Regions from separate parts of the Isachenkonia alkalipeptolytica genome, predicted to be linked through region 1. Evidence: riboswitches for the same ligand, from Rfam matches in the RefSeq annotation. Region 1 holds a riboswitch; the other holds the start of a gene.

Region 1 (3,171 bases):
CTCCCGCAGAAAAACACCCGCGGAAAAGCTCTCGCAGAAAAGCTCCCGCCAAAACCACCCGCGGAAAACCACCACACCAAAGCCTGCGCTGCCTTCCTCCTGGAGACGCTCCCATGCAAAAAGCCCCCGGGGGTTTTCCGGAGGCCTCTGCTATGTCTTATTGCAATAAGGAGGCTTGGATCCAAAAGCCCTTTGCTAAGGGATGGATCCTCGCCCCAAAACACTATGTCGATTTTAGGGTGTTCATCAGGTGTTCAGTTTTCTGCAGGTGTTCAGTCTTCTGCAGGTGTTCAGTTTTCTACAGGTGTTCAGTCTTCTACAAGTGTTCAGTTTTCTGCAGGTGTTCAGTTTTCTACAGGTGTTCAGTTTTCTACAGGTGTTCAGTTTTCTACAAGTGTTCAGTTTTCTGCAGGTGTTCAGTTTTCTACAGGTGTTCAGTTTTCTATGAGTAAACAGGCTCGGTTGCCTTGGATTATCTTCATTATTATTACCGTTGGATTATAATCGTTGTACTAAAACAATTAGACTATAACCGTTGGCGTAAAGCCGTTGTACTAATACCATTGTACTAAAACAATTGGAGTACAACCGATGCACCAATACAATTGCAGGCTTACAATCTATGGGTTACAGAAAAACCATCGGAACCTTTGATCATATCCACGGCTTGTCCCTGCTGTACATGGGAAGCGTCGTGGGTGGTGTCGATGATTACCCAGCGACCTTCATCGGCCAAATACACTTCGTTCCAGGCATGGTATACTTCTCCATTGCCCACGGCATCAGAGTATCCCTTGACCATTCGGATGGGAATCCCCCGACTTCGAAGCATGGCTGCAAATAAGGATGCATAGTCGTAGCAAATTCCTTTTTGGTTCCGGAAGGTCTCATTGATATCCGGCAAGTAAAAAGTGTTTAACTGATCCACTTTATCATGGTCGTAGGTTACGTTTTGCACCATATAATCATACACCGCCCGTACTTTCTCCCGATCGGAAGACTTGCCTGCGGTTAAACGGGCCGCTTCCTGAATTGCGGGATCCGAGGTGCTCCAGTTGATCTCCTGAATGGAGTTGAGGTATACGGCGTGCTTTTGTTGACTTTTCAGAGTTACTTCCTTACGGTGCAGTTCCCGGTAGCTGTTGCCCTCCGTATTTTCCATGATCCGCACCAGATAGGTTCCGTCTCCCCGTTCCAGGGGATACGTAGCGACGGCATCGGCGTTTTTTGTTCCGTCATGCAGATTGTAGGCCGACCGTTCTCCGCCTTTTTCAACCAGTACCCGCAGGCGCTTTTCAGAAGCCCCGGGATAAACCACGGTTACAGCCCCTTCATCATTATGATGGATCCCTACCCGGTCCACACTGTAGGAGGGGACGTTGGGAGATCTGGGCGGTGTTACGGCTACGGTTTCAATTTCCTCCGCCGCTTCGTCATTGCTCTCACTTTTGTTTTCTTCCTTGGTTTCAGACCCACTCAAATTTTTCGATTCGGAAGAACTTGAGGCACTGTCCTCCGAAGAATCCTCGCCGGAGCCGTCAGCGGAAGTATCAGTTCCTTCAGCAACTTCACCTTCAGCGCTACCTGGGTCTTCCTTCCTTTCCTCTTGTTCTTTATCTGATTCACCATCTGATTTATTCTCTAATTGAGCCGCTTCATCTTCCCGACTTTCCTTTTCAGCCTTTGAATCGTTGATAATATGCCAATTCCCCTGGTCATCCTTCAACAGGGTTCTGTTATCAAAATGAGGAAGGCTTCGGATTTCATTGGCCCCTCGCTGGATTACTCCCTCCGGAGAATTTTCTTCTATTAATTCCTCTTCGCTGTTTGCAAACAGGAAAGAGGTGGTGGTCAGCAGTGCCCCTATGGTCATTATAATCAGTAATTTTTTCAAAACCTACTCCTCCTTTGGTAGCTGGCTGCCTTCTCAGACCCTATAGCTTTGCGTCCCAATATTCCTATTGGTTTGCCTTTATCAGCGAAAAGTATTCGGGGTTTATCCCAACAAAAAAACCGGTCGTTCGGTAGCTGGCTGCCTCCTTAGGCCCTATAGCTTTGCGTCCCAAGATTTCCCTTGGTTTGCTTTTATCGTGAACAGTTGCTCTTTTCACATATTAAATCAGCAAATAATTATTCTTCTTTATATTATGTAAATCGATTATATCATATTATCAGAAAAATGAAAGGGGGTTTTATGAATTCCTTTATCCCTTCAACTCTTCAAACCCTTGATAACCCAAATTTGTAGGTTTAATTGCCCAGTCGGTTGTATCCAAAACTCTGGGTATTCTTCCTGGAAAAGGGAACCTAATGATTTTCGATCCATGGGTTCCGGCGCCTTAAAAATCGGATTTCCCAATATCTGTTTTGATTCATTGTCAGAATTGAAGTATAATGTGTTTCAGCACACGAAGTATAGTATGTTTCAGCACACAAGGAAGAATATTGAAAAAAACCGACTTTCATAATTCTTATAACATCGGCAATCCTATGAGCTTGGTAGGATTCCCCTTAAACAGCTCCGGTTTGAATCGAAAGGATGGTTTGCAATGGATTTATCTATCTATGAAAAAAAATGGACCCGACGGATGCTCAACTATCTTTGGGTGGCGGTTACCATGGCGATTTTCTCTCCTGTTGTCAATATTTTCTTTACGGAATTTCAGCGTTCCTATTACCTGGTTTATCGAGTAGCCCTTCCCGCAGCGGTGACCCTTTCCATGATGCTCTTCGCCGAATTTCTGGTGGCAAAGCTTCCGAAATATAAGGACTATATTTTGATTTTACATACCCTGCTGATCTCCATAAGCTTAATGCTGATTCACGATACCATTCCCATGGTCCTTTTAAGCCTTTTTCTAATGCCCATATTCATGGCCGCCATCACCTTTCACCGGCAAAAAATTACCTTTGCCCTGATCATCAGTTTATGCGCCTTCATCGCATTTTTGCTATGGTATCCTCCCTATGGGGACTTTACCCAAATTATGATCATCAACTTTCTCTTTCTCATCTGCTCCGTGTATTATTTAAGCATTCAGATCACCGCCAAGGGAAAGGAAATTATTCAAAAGCTGGAGGCCTCCCTGGAAAATGAAAAGGATTTATTCATGAAAAATGTGGTCATGGAGAAAATGTCGAAGATTGATCTCCCCACGGATCTTTACAATC
Region 2 (3,171 bases), on a different contig from region 1:
TAAACGCAGGGATCACTTCGCTTAAATTCATAATAATAATTGCAAGGCATCCCATAATATAGATTCCTGCCATAATCGGTACGATGGTAACGGTAAAGGAGGCGATTCGGGAGATTCCTCCCATAATAATGGCAGCTACAACAATAGCCGTAATAATTCCTAGAACGATGTGGGGAATACCAAAAGCCGCATGCATAGAATCGGAAACGGAGTTGGACTGCACCATATTTCCGATAAAACCCAGGGCGATAATAATGGAAATCGCAAAGAAACCGGCTAAAGCAGGGCTTCCTAGACCATGCTTTATATAATAGGCCGGTCCCCCCACTTTCTGTCCATCAACCCGGGTGTTGTAGGTTTGTCCTAAAATCGCTTCCGCAAAAATTGTTCCGGCTCCGAAAAATCCACTGAGCCACATCCAAAATACGGCCCCCGGACCACCGGCGGCAATAGCGGTTCCCACTCCGGCAAGATTTCCGGTGCCGACCTGGGCGGCAATGGCCGTGGCCAAAGCTTGAAAAGAGGACATCCCGTCTTCGTCGGCTTTCACACTTTTTTTAAACACGTCGCCAAAGGTCTTCTTAAAAACCAACCTTATCTTTCGAACCTGCACAAAACGTAATTTGATGGTGAACCATACACCGGTACCAAGCAAAAGAACCAGCATCGGCGGACCCCACAGTAAACTGTTGAGATAACGAATCACTTCAAAAAAACCTTCCATTAGTAAAACCTCCTTATGAATTAGATTGATGAATGTAAATAAAAATAGGTATAAATACTTGCTATCAAAGCATATAATATCGTTAACTAATTAACAATATATAAAAATCCAATCGGCAAATTTATGATAAGAAAGATGAATAATCGGCAAATTTGTGGTATTTACTGAGAACAATGGATATTTTGAAATTTTAGATTTTATAATACTTTCAATATATTTATAAAGATAAAATCAGTTATTTGAGTAATGAAAAATAAATTTGAGTTTTGCAGAATTTTGTAAAACATGTTATCATATTACTCAAGGTTAATTTAAGAATCTATTCAATTAAATAAAGTTTATTGGCAAAATCACTGAAAAGTGATGACGCAAAGCTACGAGTCTACGTTCTATTGGATATGACAGTCGGGTTGCTGTATTAAGGGTGGTATAGGCAACCGGAGGGTTGTTTATTTTTTTTTGGAAAATTTATATATAGGGTGGGATATCTATGGCGATAAAAGGACTTGGCATTCTGGAAGGATGGATAAAAAACAGCCGCGTTGAAGAATTGAAGAAAGAACATTTTGCATGGATACAAAGCTTACCTTATCCGATGGCCGTATGTGATAAGGCTGGGAAAATCCTTAGTATGAACAATGCTTTTATGAAGCTGACCGGACATAGGAGAGATGAACTGGAGCTTCAGAGGATATATTGGTTTTTGCCGAAGGATCAGGGGAAGGGAATCCAAGAAGAATTGGAAGGATCAGCCAAAGGAAAAAGTATTATCCGGGAAAGCTACATAGGGGTAGCCGGTGAAGAAATGCTTATGGAAGTTACCGTGATCCCCTTCGAAGAATATGATGAACTGGAAGGACAGTTTTGGATTTTTACCGATCAAAGCGAAAAGAAGAAGATGGAAGCGGAACTTAAGAGACTTAAGCGGAAGCCGTATAACCCGGAACCATTCTCGAAAATCGGAACCTGGACCTATGATTTTGAAAAAGAAGAGTTTTATGCTTCTTCGGATACATATCAAATCTTTAAAAGAGCTCCGGAAGAATTCGACGGAAGCCTTCGAAACGTTCTGGAGTTTCTCCATCGAGAGGACCGAATAAGTTTTGAGCAAGCCATGGAAAAAGCTTATAAAGGAACGCCCTTAGATCTTATTTTTCGCATCATAACCAATAAAGGGGAACAAAAGGACATTCATGCCCGGGCGGAAATGTTTTATTGAAAGGATCGAAGTCCCGATAAAATGATTGGTACGGTCCAGGACCTTACGGATCACCGTTATATGGAAAGAAGCCTGGACACGTTGCAGAAGAATCTTCCAAAGGAAGAACAGTTTAATGAGAAGAACTGTTACCGAGTGGATTTGACCCGGGACACCGTGGAATTCGGAAAGGATCTACCGGAAATATATAACCTGGATCCCCATGCCAGTGAACATAAAAGAGAAGAGGTAATGAAAAGAATCCATCCCGAGGATCGAAGAAAGATTCAAGAAATTATCGAGAACTTAAAAGACGGTGAAAAGTATGAAATTCAGTACCGAATTATTGGGACAAAACAAGATGAATACCATTTGGTGCGTAGCAAAGGAATCGGAGAATTTCAAGAGGGAAAACTGACTGCATTGGTAGGAACCATTGAAGATCTTACAGATACCCATCTGCTGGAAAAAGATATTCAAAAGACCTATCGGGACCTTCAAGAAGTGCAACGGGCTTTTCGGATGGGCGTATGGTCTATGGATTTAATAACTTATCAATTATCCTGGTCCGAGGTTACCTTTGAAATTTACGGATTGGATCCCGAGGCGGGGGAACCGGAGTTTGAAGAATTTCTAAAAATGATTCATCCCGAAGACCGACCGCTTGTTCAACAAGCCATTGATCACCCTCCAAAGGAGCAGCCCTTTAATGTGGAGTTTCGCATTCTTCCATCGACGGGGGAGGTAAGGCATATCAAGCATCTTGTGGAAATCCTGTATCAGGATGAAACACCGGTCATGATCCGGGGAAATATTGAGGATATAACCGGTCAAAGAGAGATTGAGATAAAGGCGAAAAAAACTCAACAGGAGTTTGAAAATTTGCAGAACCGTTATCAAATGTTATTGGATAATTCAGAGGAAATCCTAGAAATAATCGATGATAACGGTATTGTAAAATATATTAACTCCGGGGTTGTAAGAATGATGGGATTCGAGGATCAGGAAATTATCGGAAAATATATTTGGAGTTTTGTGGATGGGGCGGAAAAAGAAAAACTGAAAAACTTAGTGCAGATGAGCCGGAACAATCCGAAAAAAATTTTAAGGGGAACCGTTAAGAGTATTACAAAGGATCAGCGGGAAATATACCTTGAGGTTACCATGAATAATCATTTGAATGATCCGAAAATCCAGGGGATTATTCTAAACTGGCAGGATACCACTGCAAAGGTGCATTTACAAAACA

The links. A riboswitch is a leader RNA that binds a small molecule or an ion and turns the genes downstream of it on or off. The one in region 1 is predicted to bind cyclic di-GMP.
Region 2: linked by a shared signal. The riboswitch ahead of ISALK_RS13240 (PAS domain-containing protein) and the one ahead of ISALK_RS07620 (transglutaminase-like domain-containing protein) in region 1 are both predicted to bind cyclic di-GMP.

What each region holds. Positions count from the first base shown of each region.
Region 1 is NZ_SUMG01000007.1:115,611-118,781, forward strand. Features, by position in the region: gene ISALK_RS07615 (hypothetical protein) at 1-504, shown strand, start outside; gene ISALK_RS07620 (transglutaminase-like domain-containing protein) at 614-1,894, opposite strand; cyclic di-GMP riboswitch class I at 1,908-1,981, opposite strand; cyclic di-GMP riboswitch class I at 2,021-2,094, opposite strand; gene ISALK_RS07625 (GGDEF domain-containing protein) at 2,550-3,171, shown strand, end outside.
Region 2 is NZ_SUMG01000025.1:4,933-8,103, reverse strand. Features, by position in the region: gene ISALK_RS13245 (alanine/glycine:cation symporter family protein) at 1-724, opposite strand, end outside; cyclic di-GMP riboswitch class I at 1,058-1,142, shown strand; gene ISALK_RS13240 (PAS domain-containing protein) at 1,215-1,943, shown strand; partial or broken gene ISALK_RS13235 (bifunctional diguanylate cyclase/phosphodiesterase) at 1,965-3,171, shown strand, end outside.